3 regions of the Ruminococcus sp. Marseille-P328 genome follow, and region 3 is predicted to be linked to each of the others. Evidence: riboswitches for the same ligand, from Rfam matches in the RefSeq annotation. Region 3 holds a riboswitch; each other region holds the start of a gene.
What was found. A riboswitch is a leader RNA that binds a small molecule or an ion and turns the genes downstream of it on or off. The one in region 3 is predicted to bind cyclic di-GMP.

Region 1 (5,641 bases), on a different contig from region 3:
GCCGGATATCCTCAATCCGTCCATAGTTCTCATCAATTTCCATCCTTCCGCTCTCAATCCGAGCCATATCAAGTACATTATTTATGATTGACAGAAGAAGGTTTCCTGACTGCTGAAGTTTTTTTAAATGTTCTGAAGTTTCAGGCAAATCCTTTCCTTTCAGTTCATTCTCCATAAGCTGTGCATAGCCCAGAATTGCATTCATAGGAGTACGGATGTCATGTGACATATTGTTAAGGAAACGAGTCTTTGCCAGATTAGCTTCTTCTGCTTTTTTCAGAGCGATTTCCAACTTGTCATTAAGCTTTTGTGTATCATTTGCAGCAAGCTTTGCGACAGCTTCTGCTTTCCTTGCCTTCCGTAAAAGTACGAGGATAATACTAATGATAGTGAGTACAAAAAATCCTGCCGTAGCAAAAAAAGCAAGCATATTGTCTTTTACAAAATCCAAAAATGTTACCTTATCTGCTGTACTGTCATAAATAGCAAGTGCACTTGTAAGCATGTCAGACGGCATAGCCTTTAAGGTTTTATTCAATATTGATAAGAGGGTTCCCTCTCCACTTCTAACTGCAAAGCATGCCTCCATTGTTTTTGTAAGTGGAATACTCTTGAAATTTTGACTGTTATCATATATTAGTGCCTGACTTGCGCCCATGAGGAAACAGTCTGCTTTTTCATGAATGACCATATCTGCTGCATCGTCAAGCGAATCACAATCTATAAGCTTCCATTGGGGATAACTGAATGCAATATGCTGTTTTAAGGCATATTTTTCCCTGGGCACAGCTACAGTATACACCTTATTCTCATCAAATTTTTCCTCATCTGTTACCGCCATCAGGCTGTAGGTCCAGGCTGTGTTTGTAAGTGTATATCCGTTTTTTTCTGCAAAATATGGATTCCTGCCAGCATAAAAAATCATGTCAATCTCTCGTTCTTGTAAAGCCTGAAGCATTTCATCATATTCATCATATTCCTGTATATTAAATTCCAGTATCTGATTTCCCAGACAGTCTTTGGCATAAGAGAAATATTCTGCCAGCATACCGGTAAATTTTCCAGTCTCTTCGTCCAGGGAAAATACTGCCGCATCATTACTCAGAAATCCGATCCGGATCCCATCATGTTCTTCCAACCAGGACTTTTCTCCGCCTGTAAGACTTTGACAATAATCAAGCGTAAAATACTTTTTATACAGATCCGCCTTGAAAAAAGGACTATCCTGATCCAGCTGACGCATAGCCCAGTCCAACTCTGTCTTGATATCGCTGCGCTCTTTATTTATTACAAAATATATGCCGGATTTACCAATCGTGGTAACGGATGATATTCCCTGTTCAGACCAGATGGATTCCTCCAGAGATACAAAACAATCGATTTCATGATTCGCTAATTTCTTTTCGACATCATCATCACTATTCACATTTACATGTTTTGTATGTATGCCATTCTTATTTTCCCATTCTGTCAGCATGATTTCAGGCTCAGTCCCCATGAGCACACCTACACGTTTCCCATCCATAGACTTGAAATCAGACGTCCCAATATCCGTATCCGATAAATCAGCATAAAGGATATATTTTTCCTCACCCATGGGTTCATCCGGGAAAAGCATCTTCTGTGCACGTTCATCGGTGTAAGAAATATCGCCCATGATATCAATCTCACCATTTTCAAGCTTATCAAAACAGTTGGACCAGTCACATTTCACATACTCAAATTTCCATCCGGTATAACCTGCCAGAGCCTGCATGAGCTCGTAGCCATAACCTCGTCTGACACCGTTTTTATCGACATAATTAAAGGTATCCTCAAATGAGCCGACACGGATGGTCTGTGGCTGTTTTTCATCATTATTCGTTTCAGCAGCCTGGCAGTGTACCGATAACATCATCCACATTCCCAGGACCACAAATATACATGCAAATAGTACGGCTGATTTTTTTCTACTTTTATCCATATTTTTTATTTCCTTCATCCGTTTGTGTTTTATGATGTTCCAAACACCAGGTCAAAAACAGCAAGTATTGTTTTTATATCAATCGGTTTTGCAATATGTGCATTCATCCCTGTTGCTGTGTACTGCTGCTGTGTAATTTCCATCATCTCTGCAATGCCCCGGGTGATAAAAACGCTGCCAAACAGGCAGCGCATCTCATTTCATGCAACTGGCTGCCATTTTACAGGCCCTGTAGCTTTGCGTCGCAGACTTTCATCTGTTTTGCCGATTTCCATATTAGAGCATTTAAAATTATACAAAAAAACTGATTTTATTATACTCCCTTGCTCCACTTTACACAAGAAAAACCTCACCGCTTTAACGCTTAAAAATAATTTGAAAACCTGCTAAAAAGTTGTTAACCGAACTTCTTAGCAGGTTTTTATTACTAATCTGTCAGATTATTTTGTAATGTACTGATCAATTCCTCTATAACGATTGGCTTGGATAAGAATCCATTCATACCGCATTCCAACGCTTTCTTTCTGTCCTCGTCAAAAGCATTGGCCGTCATGGCAAGGATGGTGATTCCTGCCAGTGCCGGATCCCTAAGGGCACGGATCTGCTTCGTGGCCTCATATCCGTTCATTACCGGCATCTGCACATCCATCAGCACCAAATCATAACCGCCCGGTTTCGACCTCTTGACCTTCTCTACTGCCTCTGCCCCATTTTCTGCAGTATCCACCAGGAAGCCATATTCATTAAGGATCTCCACCGCAATTTCACTGTTCAGCTCATTGTCTTCCACAAGCAGTATACATCTGCCTCTGAAATCTGAGCATGCCGCCGGAAGAACAGGCTTCTCCTGCTCAGCCTGATTCTGGCCAATGGCAGTCATCAGGGTATCTCTGATATCGGACATAAACAGAGGTTTCGCACAGAATGCAGTTACTCCTGCAGCCCTGGCTTCCACTTCGATGTCTGACCAGTCATAAGCAGTCAGAATAATGATCGGTGTATCGTCACCAAGACTGCGGATCTGTCTGGTGACCTCAATACCATTCATATCCGGCAGTCGCCAGTCGATGATATAAGCATGGAAGGCATCCCCAAGCTCCATAGACTGTCGTGCACGCAGAACAGCCTCCTTACCGGAAAGTGTCCATTCCGAACGCATTCCAACCCTCACAAGTATTTTTGTCACGCTGTCACAGGTATTAAAATCGTCATCTACAACCAGAGCCTTAAGACCTTCCAGCTCTATGATCTTCTCTATACGTTGGTGCTCAGGCTGAGTCCGGAATGGCAGTCGGACGATAAATTCGGTACCTTTCCCCTGCTCTGTCCGGACCTCAATGGTGCCGCCCATCATATCCACAATATTCTTGGTGATGGCCATACCAAGTCCTGTACCCTGAGTCCTGCTTACAGTGGAAGTCCGCTCCCTCTCAAAAGGAGAAAAGATCTTCTGTACAAATTCCTGACTCATACCGATTCCGTTATCCTTCACCCGGATCTCGTACAGTTCACTGCCTCTTTGGAGACCCGGATACTGTTTCAGCCGGACAGAAACGGTTCCGCCAGCAGGAGTAAACTTGATCGCATTGGACAAAAGATTCAGCAGCACCTGATTCAGTCGTGTCTTATCACAATAGACATCCTCATTTGTCACATCCATGGCATCCATATAAAGCTCCAGCTGTTTCGCATGGATCTGCCCGCTGATGATCGTCTTCAGATCATGAAGCACATCCGACAGACTGACCTCCGTTTCTTCCAGATGGATCTTTCCGCTCTCAATCCGGCTCATATCCAGGATATCATTGATCAGGGAAAGCAGATGGTTACTGGAGGAAAGGATCTTTCCCAGATAATCCCGAACCTTGTTTTTATCATCAATATTGCTTACAGCCAGTGTGGTAAAGCCGATGATCGCATTCATTGGTGTCCGGATATCGTGAGACATGTTGGAAAGGAAGGTACTCTTGGCCCTGTTTGCTGTCTCCGCCGCACGGACTGCCTCAGAAAGTGCCTGGTTCATTTTCCAGTCCGAGGTACGGTCCGACAGAACCAGGATGTATTTCTTTTTTCCATTTACCTCACTACCCATTGCAATATTATGGAACCAGCGTTTTTCCCCTGTTTTCTGATGAACATATTCAAAATCCCATTCTCGCTGTTCATGAACCTTGATTTCTTCCAGATAATTTTTCTCCGGATCTTCATGTTCCGCCGGATGCAATTTTCCCAGAACACGAATATCTCTACGAATCTGTTCTACCGTAATACCCAGCAGATTTTCCGCATTTGGGCTGACGTAATCTGCCTGATATGTTTTTGCATCCAGCATCAGAAAGACATCATCCACGTTCATTGAAAGCTTTTGAAACAGCTCATCCCGGTACCGGATCTCCGTATCCTTTCTTCTGAGATTTGTCCTGCTTTTTTGAATAATAAGACTGATAAGAAAAGCAGCAATACAGAACACGACCGCACCAACAAGAAGCATTGTACTGCTCTGCAGGCTGTTCATACTGGCATTGACAATATCTGCCTGTACAAGTCCCAGAAATACCCAGTCCTGAATATCTGATTTTTCATAGACCAGATAATAGTTCCTTCCATCCAGATTTACCAGCATCGCACCAGTATGTCCTGCTTTAAACTTCTCCGAAAGCTCATTGACCTCTTTTTCAGACATATCAGAATGCTCTCTCAGAACACCGAAGAAATTATATACATTCCCCCATAACTCAGAAGAATGATCGATCACAACACGGCCATCCGGATGAACAATAAAACTCTGTGCATTTCCATTGAAAGCAGAAATATCCAGTACATCTACGATATTAGAGTTTTCATAAGCAATGGCGATGGCATCATATTCAAATCCCTGATAGTTTCCATGAGCCTTGGGAGTGGCAAAAACAAGCAACTGGGATTTTCCCGGAACTGCTGCATTTGATATCACATCATTTCCCTGCCGGATGTCCTCTTCAATATTTTCCTGTAATCCAAGGTACCCGGTTTCCCCTGTCACCATCTTATAGTTCCCGTCGGCTGACAGAAAAAAGAAATCCAAAAATCCGGCATCTTCCTGCGCATTCTTTATATAATTACGGATTTCATCTTCGCTTGAGGTATTCTGCAGATTCTCACCCCAAATATGGAGATAAGTCAGGTTCTTATCTGTCAATTCCCTTAACATATTATCAGACTGATGAAAAACCTCCGTCAGATGGGAAACACTTTCCTCATAAATAGTTTTCGACACAAAGTCAAAATATCGGAAAACCATCAGAACAATTCCCAGTAAAACAGCTGTAAAGACAGCGATCCGGAATCGTTTTCTCCTAACAGTCTTTTCTCTGCCTTTGTTATGCTTCTTAATATCCATTCTTCTCACCTCAGAGTCACGTAGTCTTCAGGTTCTGCAAGAATGGCATCACCATCTGAAATATATCCTGTCCAGGTATCTTTCACAAAGGTGTCTTCTCCCTCAAACGCAATATTCTCATCTGTGGGATAGGCTTCCATGTGTTTTGGTATCGCAAGGCAGGTTACCGTGAATGTATCCTTGTCCTGAACTTTTTTTCCGTCTTTTGTAACTTTACTCAATGTATAGCCATCATCCGTTTCTTTGACTTCCACGGAAATGCCGCTGACCACAGGCAGAGAACCACGGTTAAAGGGAAT
Region 2 (5,641 bases), on a different contig from region 3:
GCGTTGCAGCAAGCCCGTGGAAAAATGGCAGGGGAGATGTGGTCCGGGAAGTGTCCGAAGCATGCCGCCGCCATGGACTGAAATTTGGAATTTATCTTTCTCCATGGGATCGAAACCAGCCTTGCTATGGAAGTGGAAAAGAATATGATGATTACTATCTGGCACAGCTGACTGAGCTTCTCACCGGCTATGGGGATATTTTCAGTGTCTGGCTGGATGGTGCATGTGGGGAAGGACCTAATGGGAAAAAACAGGTCTACGACTGGAATCGCTATTACGAATGTGTTCGAAAATATCAGCCAGACGCATGTATCTGTGTGTGCGGGCCAGATATCCGATGGTGTGGAAATGAAGCTGGCGATGTAAGAAAATCTGAGTGGAGTGTTGTTCCTGCGCGTACAGCACTTGCAGAGAGTGTACAGGAAAGAAGCCAGCAGACCGATGATGAGGAATTCAGAATGCGCCGGATTACCAGTGATATGGAAGATCTTGGAAGCAGAAAAGCGCTTGAAGGTGAAACGGATCTGATCTGGTATCCGGCAGAAGTAAATACTTCTATAAGACCTGGATGGTTTTATCATCCAGAAGAAGATGATCAGGTGAAAAGTCTGGAAGAGCTGGTTCATATCTATATTGGGGCTGTTGGAGGAAATGCAACCTTTTTGTTAAACATTCCACCTATGCCAAACGGACTTCTTCATAAAAATGATGTTAAACGTCTGGAAGAATTTGGAAGCTGGAAAAAGAAATCTTTTGCTCATAATTTAATGAGTACAGCACATGTTTTTTCGGAAAATGAAGATCCGGCGCATCCGGCTTCCAATTTGACAAAGGATACTTTAGAAGCATGGTATCAGCCTGAAAGCAGTGAGCTGCCAGTAGAGATAACGATTTGCCTGGACGACTCATACAATTTGGGGTATCTGGTATTAAAAGAGGCTGTCTGCTATAGCCAGAGAGTAGAAAAATATGAGGTATTTGTTAAAGAAGGGGAAATATGGAACAGTATTTACACAGGAACGGTAATTGGCTATCAGAAGATCATTCCTGTTAAGGGGAAAAAAGCCAGGGAAATGAAAATTGTTTTACATGATTTCCGTGTACTTCCGCTTCTAACGTTTATTGGGATTTATCCGGAAAATACCTGAGCGGTTAAGTATTGTTTTATATTATTTCATAAATTAAATAAATAATTATTTATAAAAATACCCTTTAGGAGTAGAAATCATCCTAAAGGGTATTTTCCTCTTAAGCGATATACAGGGGAGGTGGTGGTAGTTTCTACCTTAAGAGGGAAGCATGTGGCAAGTACAACGCCATATGGTTTTCGAGTACATAATACGCTTGACGTAGAAATAAGTAAAAACTATAATTGATATAACTGAAATAAACATATGATATGCCAAAAGAAAAGGAAAAATATTATGGATGTTAACTTCGAGTATTATAAGATTTTTTATTATGTGGCAAAATACCACAATTTTACCAAGGCGGCTCAGGCGTTAAACAACAGCCAGCCTAATATTACCCGGGCCATGAATTGTCTGGAACAACAGCTGAATACCACTTTATTTATCCGTACCAACCGCGGCGTACAGCTCACTCCGGAAGGAGAACGGCTTTATAATCATGTGCTAAGTGCAATGGAGCAGTTTCAGGCAGCAGAAGAGGAGCTGGCAGACAGCTCCGGATTATCTCACGGAAGTGTAGCCATCGGTGCCAGTGAAACTGCCCTCAATATTTTCCTGCTGGATAAATTAAAAAGTTTTCACATGACTTATCCGGGAATCCGGCTGAAGCTTTACAACCATTCCACACCGGAAGCCATTGAAGCTGTTAAAAGCGGAAAGATTGATTTTGCAGTAGTTTCCACTCCGGCAGAGGTGGATTCCCCATTGAAACAGATCATGCTCATGCCGTTTCAGGAGATTCTGGTTGGAGGCACTACTTTTACTGCCCTTGGCAGCCAGGAACTTTCCCTTCGGGAGGTAAAGAACTATCCGATGATTTCTCTTGGGCGGGAAACTATGACCTATAAATTTTACAACAGCGTATTTTTGTCCCATGGCCTGGATCTTTCCCCGGATACGGAAGCTGCCACTGCGGATCAGATCCTGCCTCTGGTAAAATGCGAGCTCGGGCTTGCCTTTTTGCCCCAGCCAATGGCTGCACCTTCCCTTTTGAAAAAAGAGATCGTACAGATTCCATTAAAAGATGAAATTCCGGAACGCCAGATCTGCCTGGTGTATGACAGCCAGCATCCTATGGGAGCTGCGGCAAGGGAACTAAAAAATACAATTGTATCCGGGCGGGGTTAAACCAAGTGTATGGAAAAAATTTTAGAATGCATTTTAATAATGCAAAAGATCCGGAAGTTGGCCCTATTACAGGCTGGCCGCCTCACAAAAACGTAGAAGAAAGTAAAAACGTAATAACCTATGATATTAATTCGGAGAAGCTGACAGAAGAGCAAAAAGAAGTTCCAAGGATATGGAACGATCTGAGTACAAATGAGTAGGAAACAGTAATGTCAATGCTGCGTGGACTTCGGAAGAAGGAGAACAGTTCGAGTATATGTATCGGCTGTTCTTTTTTTAATTTTTAAGTGTTAAAGCGGTGAGGTTTTTCTTGTGTAAAGTGGAGCAATGGAGTATAATAAAATAGGTTTTTTGCAGAATTTTAAAAGCTATAATAAGAAAATCGGCAAAACAGACGAAAGTCTGTGACGCAAAGCTATAGGGCCTGTAAAATGGCAGCCAGTTGCATGAACTGAGGTGCACTGTCTGTGAGACAGTGTTTTTTTACGGTGTTATTTCATAGACGTAACAATAATAATTTTATGGCAGGGAATCAGATATGAAAAATACGAGAAGGATAGTTAGGATAGACAGAAAATGAAAGGAAAAAAAGTGATTGCAGGCATTCTGCTTGCGGGAATTTTAGCAGTCACCCTGGCAGGGTGTAAAAACAAAGATAACACGAAAGAAGAAACTGAAAAGCCTGTTATTACCCTCGGAAGCGATAACTATCCACCATACAATTATCTGAATGAGGATGGTGTACCGACGGGTATAGATGTAGAACTGGCTACAGAAGCTTTCAAAAGAATGGGATATCAGGTGGAGGTTGTCCAGATCAACTGGGAGAAGAAAAAAGAACTGGTAGAGAGCGGAGAGATTGACTGTATCATGGGCTGCTTTTCTATGGAAGGACGTCTTGACGATTACCGCTGGGCAGGACCGTACATAGCAAGCCGTCAGGTGGTCGCTGTAAATGAGAACAGCGATATCTACAGCCTGAATGACCTGGAGGGAAAGAACCTTGCTGTCCAGTCCACAACCAAACCGGAAGGCATCTTTCTGAACCGGACAGATGAAAGAATCCCAAAGCTGGGCAATCTGATCAGCCTAGGACACAGGGAACTGATCTATACATTTCTGGGAAAAGGCTATGTAGATGCAGTCGCCGCACATGAGGAATCGATTGTTCAGTATATGAAGGATTATGATGCAAGCTTCTGTATCCTGGAAGAACCTTTGATGATCACTGGAATAGGTGTCGCTTTTGCAAAAGATGATGACAGAGGAATCTGTGAGCAGATGAGCCAGACTCTGGAAGAAATGCGTCAGGATGGCACATCCCTGAAAATTATTGGAAAATATCTGGATGATCCCCAGAAATATCTGGAGGTGGATGATCTTGGATATTAAGAGAAAGAAAAAAGAAAAACGAATCCAGCTGCTCGGTGGTATGATTGGAATCTGTGTGGCAGTAGTCTCTCTGTTTTATTTCTTTCATGCGGAGAAAACGGAAGCAGAGAAAAGAATGGTAGAGATTGTAAATTATGTCAAAGTGCAGTGTTCCACCTACACCCATTATAATGAATCTTCGGAATCCAAAAGCCTCCTCCGTGCTATTGAAAGTGCCAGACAGATGAGTACAAATATTAAAACGGAAAAAGAAAACGGCGGTCATCTAAGCCGGGAGTTCCTGAAAGAAAACCTGCAGACTCTCTGGGTGGATGGTATCATTGTACTGGATACAGAGGGAAAGACGGACTGCGAATACAGTACGGATGAGTCTCTGACTGATGAGATTACGGAGTATCTGCAAAAAGACATTATTATGGATTTTACCGGATATGAAGAAAGATCTTATTCAGAACGGTTTGCCAGGGAAGACGGATCCTATATTGATATTGCAGCCTGTGCCAGAAAAGATGCACCGGGTATTGTGGCAATCTACTATTACACACCTCCTGAATTTTCCAGAAACTATACACTGACGATACAGGGACTTTTAAATGGTTATAGTATCCAGAAAGATGGAACGATTATTGTCGCAGACGAGGGGATTGTTGTTGCCAGCAATGATGAGAGCCTGCTGGGGCAGAATACGGCTGACAACGAAGTTATTCAGGCAATGAAGAGACATACAGATAGTCAGCACATTTACCATTTGAAGAATGAAGGAATCGGATGTTACGGAATTATGCTGAAGCAGAGGGATTATTATATCTATGCGTATCTTCCGGATACAGAAGTGTTCCATAACCTTCCACTAAGTGTGATAAGCGTTATTTTTCTTTATTTTCTGATGTTTAGTATATTCTGGTTCTGGACATACAGAACCAATCTGGCACACCGAAAACAGGAACAGGAAAAAGATGAAAAATATAAAGAAGAACTTCTGATAGCAGCAAAAAAGGCAGAAGCAGCCAATGAGGCAAAAACAGAGTTTCTACAGCGAATGAGCCATGATATCCGGACTCCGATCAATGGAATCTGCGGCATGGTACATATGGCAGACTATTATGCAGATGATATGGAAAAGCAGACGGAATACAGAACAAAGGTGAAAGAAGCATCTAACCTGCTGCTGGAACTGGTAAATGAAATTCTGGATATGAGTAAGCTGGAGTCAGGCGAAATCGTTCTGGAAGAGATTCCATTTAATCTGAGCAGTATTTCAAGGGAAGTACTTGCTGTAATCGAGCAGATGGCTGCAGAACAGAATATCAGGATCGTGTGGGAGAAAAAAGAAATCACACACCGGGATTTTATTGGAAGTCCGGGGTATGTGAAACGGGTGATGATGAATATCCTGTCCAATGCGGTGAAATATAACAGAGAAAACGGACATATCTATATCAGCTGCATGGAAATCCCAGCCGGACAGCCAGGAATGACCACAATGGAATTTGTCTGCCGGGATACCGGAATCGGAATGACTGAGGAGTTCCAAAAACATATTTTTGAACCATTTGCACAGGAACACACAGGAAGCCGCACAAAATTTGCCGGAACAGGACTTGGGATGCCGATTGCAAAGAATCTGGTCGAGAAAATGGGCGGAGCCATTACCTTTGAAAGTGAAGAAGGAACAGGAACTACATTTGTGATCCGGGTTCCGTTCAAAATAGATATGAATGCGGATAAACGTGAAAAACAGAAGGATGTATCAGAAAAATCTATAAAGGGGCTGCATATTCTTCTGGCAGAAGATAATGAGCTGAACATGGAAATTGCAGAATTTATGCTCCAGAATGAAGGTGCTGAGGTGACGAAAGCATGGAATGGACAGGAAGCTGTTGAGCTATTCAGAAAAAGTAAACCTGGTGAATTTGATGTCATTCTTATGG
Region 3 (5,641 bases):
CAGTAAAACAGCTTCCTTCACCAAGCTTGCTTTCAACTGTTATGGTTCCGCCCATCTTTTCTACAAGTTGTTTCACAATAGGCATTCCCAGACCTGTCCCATTATAATCAGAACGTGGGAAATTATCTGCCTGTACAAATGGAGTAAACAATTCATTTTTTATAAATTCTTCTGACATTCCAATTCCATTATCTTTTATTTTAAATTCACATGTCATGTGATCTTCTAATCTTTCAATCGTTCTCATACTCATGTAAATAAAACCATTCACCTTATTGTACTTCATACTGTTTGTAAACAGATTCATCAATATTTTTTTCAGATGAACTGCATTGCTCCAAACATATATACCACTGTAATCATCATGTTCTCCTATAACATGAAGTCCTTTTTCTTCTGCCTGAAAAGATAGTGACTCCGTGATTTCCTGACATACCTGATCCAGATTGATGGATTCATCACCAAAAACCACTGTATCTGATTCTAACTTTGCCATATCTAAAACATCATTTATCAATGATAGTAGCAGTTTCGATGACTCATGTATTTTATTCATGCAATCCTTTGCCCGCTCAGCATCATTTCCGCTTTTCTCAAGAATCGTAAGCATACCAATAATACCATTGATCGGTGTTCTGATATCATGAGACATGTTATTTAAAAAGGAAGTCTTAGCCTTATTGGCACTCTGTGCTTCTACAAGTGCATTTTGTAATTCCTGCTGTTTTTCTTCAAGCTCCTGATTCAGCTTCAATGCCTGCTCAGCAGACTTCTTGGATTTTTCTTCCGCACGTTTTGATTTTTTCAAAGAATCAAGAATTATACACAGAACAACGAAAAAAGAAATTCCAGCGATAAGTGAAACTGTCAGTAAATTGTCCTGAATAAAATCCTTCGCTGTAACTTTTCGTAAGGAAGCATTATACGAAACTACTGCACCTGAAAATTGAGTTGTAGGCATAGATGTCAGTGTTTTATTCAGAATGGACAAAAGAACCGGTTCTCCCTGCAGAATAGCAAATGGAACATCAGCTTCTTTTGTCAGGAAAACACTATGAAGCTTATTATTTTTCAAATAGTCTGAAACAGTACCTGAATTGCTTACAATACAATCCGTCTCCCCTTTCTGCATTGCTTTTACTGCTGCATCTGATGTTTCATATTCCACAACCTTCCATTGCGGATAATTGTATGAAAGATATGCTTTCAATGCAAAATCATCTTTTTCAACGGCAACTATATTCTCTTTATTTTCATCAAAAGAATCCTTTGCCGTAATTGCTGCCATATTGAGAGTCAACAGCGTATCCGACAAAGCAAATCCATTTGTTTCTGCAAAGTATGGATTCTGGTTTGCATGAAAAATCAGGTCTATTTTTCCATCCTGCAATGCCTGAAGCAGTTCACTTCTTGTCTCATATCCATTTAATTCAAATTCCAGAGTCTGACCTTGCAGACAATTTTCTGCAAGATCCACATAATCTGTAATAACACCTGTCAGTTTACCTGTTGATGGATCTACACTGCTGATACCTCCATCCTGATTCAGATACCCTATCCGGATTGCACCATGCTGCCCGATCCACTCACTTTCTTCTTTTGAAAGAAACGAGCTGCTCTGTGCAGAAAGATAACGCCTGTAGAGATCATCTGTGTAAAATGGGTTGTCATCCTTGATTCTGCGCATAGCACTATCCAGTGCTTCTTTGATATCCGGACGTTCTGGATTTATAGCGAAATAGATTTCTGTCTCTCCAATACTTGTAAGCGGTGAAATATCCGATTCTTCCCAACGGGATTCTTCTACCGAAACGAAGCAGTCAATTTCATGTTTCGACAGTTTGTCCATAACTTCTGCGGTATTAGAAACATTGACATGCTGCATATGCAGACCATACTTTAACTCCCATTCGTTAAGCACATCCTCCGTTATATTATCTTTAAACACACCAATATTTTTTCCCTCAAAAGAATCCAGATTTCCTGCTGTAAGATCCATATTGGATGCATCCGTATAGATGTAATATTTCTCTTCCCCCATAGGCATATCGGAAAAAAGCATATTTTCAGCACGTTCGTCTGTATAGGAAATGTCACCAAGAATATCAATCTCTCCATTTTCCAACTGTGTAAAGCAGTTTTTCCAATCACTTGTTATGTATTTATATGTCCATCCTGCATAACCTGCAATATCTTGAAGATACTCATAACCATAGCCGCTTCTTTCTCCCTTTTCATTGACGGTATTATAAGTTTCTTCAAAAGATCCTACCCGGATAACATTGTCAGAGTTTTCTTTGGCAAATGTAGGAACGGATAAAACAATAAAACATATAATTGTGCAAAATATAATGTAACAAAATTTGAAATTCATTATATTCTGTACTAATTTGCACTTCTTCATCTTTCTCCCCTCCTCTAGGCTACAGTTGCTTGCTTCCAGATTTTAATTTTACATTCATTAATTGTCAATAACCTCCCCGCTATTTTTCCAAACAGCTTCTGTATTACTTATTCAAGTGCTCTACCATAAAAAAGCACTGCCAAACAGACAGTGCAACCTCATTTCATGCAACTGGCTGCCATTTTACAGGCCCTATAGCTTTGCGTCCCAGACTTTCATCTGGTTTGCCGATTTCCTTATTATAGCTTTAATACTTATGCAAAAAAACTGATTTCATTATACTTTAATGCTCTAGTATACACAAGAAAACATTACCGTTTTAACGACAAAAATAAAAAAAGAACAGCCGATACATATACTCGAACTATTCTTCTACTTCCGAAGACCACGCAGCATTGACATCACTGTTTCCTGCTCATTTGTACTCAGATTATTCCATATCCTTAAAACTTCTTTCTGTTTTTCTGTCAGATTCTCTGAATTACCTTCCTGAAAAAACTGTGATAATGTCACGCCCAAAGCTGTACATATTTTTTCAAGTGTGATCAGCGACGGCAGGTTTTCCTGCGCCATGATTCTTCCCAGTGATGACTGGGAAATTCCAAATACACATAAGCATGATACAATAGAGGCATGCTGAAGGAGGATCTCATATGGCAAAGCAAGCTGTACAATTTCTTCTTTTGTATGATATTTGTTATTCAACTCCATCGTTATTTTTAATGCCCTTTGAGACAGCTCATGCATGATCAGATGGTCTTCACTTCCACCGTCTACAGTATATCCGTGATTCATATTACTCAAATATTCTTCAAATGTCATGATTAACCAACCCCATTTTCTTTAAAAAATTTCTGGATTTTATCAAATGGGATTACATCCAGATTATCATAAAGATCTGTATGAACAGCCCCTGGAATTGTCAGCAACTCTTTATTGGATGTGTACTTGCTGTCCTTGATCATATTTTCATAAGCATCTTTTCCAAAATAATAACTGTGCGCTTTTTCTCCATGAACGATAAGGACTGCACTTCTGATTTCATTACAATACTTTAATATTGGCTGATTCATAAATGACATACATCCAATACTGTTCCAGCCCCCATTGGAATTCAGGCTCCTTTTATGATAACATCTGCCTTTATAATACTCACTATAATCTTTTACGAAGAGAGGGGCATCTTCCGGAACCGGAAGTGGAACACAACCACCGCTTCTGGAATACTCGCCTTTACGGTATTCTTGTGTTCTGAGGGCATTCAGTGACTGTTTCTTTGCATAACGTGCTTCTTCACTGTCCTCAGAATCAAAGTACCCATTTGCATTTACCCTTGTCATATCATACATGGCAGATGCTACAGTTGCTTTTATTCTTGTATCCAATGCAGTTGCGTTAAGAGCCATTCCACCCCATCCGCAGATTCCAATGATTCCTATTTTATCCGTATCCACATCTTCCCGAACAGAAAGAAAATCAACAGCAGCCATGAAATCTTCTGTATTAATATCCGGAGAAGCCATGAATCTTGGATTGCCTCCACTTTCCCCCGTAAAAGAAGGATCAAATGCAATCGTTAAATATCCTTTTTCAGCCATCGTCTGCGCATATAATCCGGAACACTGTTCTTTGATTGCACCAAATGGTCCGCTTACGGCAATCGCAGGATATTTCCCTGACACATTTTTCGGCTTATACAGATCTGCAGCAAGTGTGATTCCATAACGATTTACAAATGTCACTTTCTTATGATCTACTTTTTTACTCTGTGGAAAAGTTTTATCCCATTCAGATACCAACTTTAATTCTTCTGTTTTTAACATATTCAACATCCTCCATATGCAAAATTTCTTGTAATTATACTAACAATAGTATATGATATAAATATCATACAACCTAAAGTTAACTTTAGGTCAAGCATATTTTGAAAGAAGGTTTTTTATGTATACAATCGGTCAGGTCTCTGCAATGTTTGGTCTCCCTGTTTCTACCTTAAGATATTATGACAAGGAAGGTTTTTTCCCTAATCTGGAGCGTAAAGGAAACATCCGTTATTTCAGCGATAATGAGTTGGAAGCGCTTCGTATCATTGAATGTCTGAAGAAATCTGGGCTTGAGATCAAAGATATAAAGCAATTTTTTATCTGGGTATCTGAAGGCAGCGCCAGCTATGAAAAAAGGAAAGAATTATTTGAAGCCAGAAAATCAGCTGTTGAAACTGAAATCCAGGAACTTCAAAAAACTCTCTCCCTCTTAAAATTTAAGTGCTGGTATTATGAAACAGCAATGAAAGATGGTAATGAAGATACGATAAATGCCATGTTACCTGATAAACTTCCAAAAAATATACAGAAACTATATGACAAAGGACATGAATGATTTTTGTTTCTTCTTCAAGCTGGAATTGATCGTGCTCTGTCTTTCGCTAATGCAACTCCATTTTACTGTACAAACATAAGTTATGCCCGTCTCAAGATTCGCTTTATATCATCCAGATTTTCAACAAAAAAGATTCCCTCCTGTCGCTCGTTAGAAGATAATCCTTTTTCAATCATATGATTTAGAAGTGCTTTCAAATCATCGTAGTAACCGTCCAGGTTGTAGAGAATGCAGGGTGCCTCCAGATGTTTCAAAGACACCTTCGACATTACCTCTGCAATTTCCTCCAATGTTCCCGTGCCGCCCGGGAAGGCAATAAAGGCTTCTCCTAACTCAATCATTTTGTTTTTTCTCTCAGACATATCCTTAGTCACAATCAGTTTTGTCAGTCCATCATGTTGAAACTCATTTTCAATAAAAAAATTCGGCTCAACACCCGTAACATCACCGCCTGCCTTCAATACACTGTCTGCCAATGCTCCCATTAAACCACCTTTAGAACCACCGTAAACAAGTGCATTTCCACTGTTTCCAATCCATGCCCCCAATTCCTCAACTGCTTTTCGTAAGCATGGGTCATTTCCTTCGTTTGCCCCAAGATAAACTGTTATATTCATTAAAAATTTCCTCCTACAACTTCCGATTGTTCGAGCTTTTCAAATACTAACGTACTTAATTCTGTTCAATAAGTGATTTATAGTAGTTACCAAAGTCAGCAAGTGAATTAACAATTGGAAGCATTTTTGTTCCGAGTTCCGTTAATCCGTATTCAACTCTCGGTGGCTGTTCATGGTAATCGTGGCGATATGCCAGTCCATCACTCATCATTTGCCTTAAACTATCCGTCAAAACCTTTTG

Region 1: linked by a shared signal. The riboswitch ahead of ACESTK_RS05445 (ATP-binding protein) and the one ahead of ACESTK_RS01555 (response regulator) in region 3 are both predicted to bind cyclic di-GMP.
Region 2: linked by a shared signal. The riboswitch ahead of ACESTK_RS05425 (substrate-binding periplasmic protein) and the one ahead of ACESTK_RS01555 (response regulator) in region 3 are both predicted to bind cyclic di-GMP.

What each region holds. Positions count from the first base shown of each region.
Region 1 covers NZ_CAXUBQ010000005.1:118,446-124,086, reverse strand. Annotated here, with positions in the region: gene ACESTK_RS05445 (ATP-binding protein) at 1-1,963, opposite strand, end outside; cyclic di-GMP riboswitch class I at 2,164-2,239, opposite strand; gene ACESTK_RS05440 (response regulator) at 2,391-5,342, opposite strand; gene ACESTK_RS05435 (ABC transporter substrate-binding protein) at 5,348-5,641, opposite strand, start outside.
Region 2 covers NZ_CAXUBQ010000005.1:111,014-116,654, forward strand. Annotated here, with positions in the region: gene ACESTK_RS05410 (alpha-L-fucosidase) at 1-1,148, shown strand, start outside; gene ACESTK_RS05415 (LysR family transcriptional regulator) at 1,425-2,318, shown strand; gene ACESTK_RS05420 (hypothetical protein) at 2,345-2,518, shown strand; cyclic di-GMP riboswitch class I at 2,693-2,768, shown strand; gene ACESTK_RS05425 (substrate-binding periplasmic protein) at 2,895-3,710, shown strand; gene ACESTK_RS05430 (ATP-binding protein) at 3,694-5,641, shown strand, end outside.
Region 3 covers NZ_CAXUBQ010000001.1:334,132-339,772, forward strand. Annotated here, with positions in the region: gene ACESTK_RS01555 (response regulator) at 1-2,404, opposite strand, end outside; cyclic di-GMP riboswitch class I at 2,568-2,643, opposite strand; gene ACESTK_RS01560 (helix-turn-helix domain-containing protein) at 2,777-3,226, opposite strand; gene ACESTK_RS01565 (alpha/beta hydrolase) at 3,229-4,227, opposite strand; gene ACESTK_RS01570 (MerR family transcriptional regulator) at 4,346-4,783, shown strand; gene ACESTK_RS01575 (TIGR00730 family Rossman fold protein) at 4,864-5,400, opposite strand; gene ACESTK_RS01580 (helix-turn-helix domain-containing protein) at 5,456-5,641, opposite strand, start outside.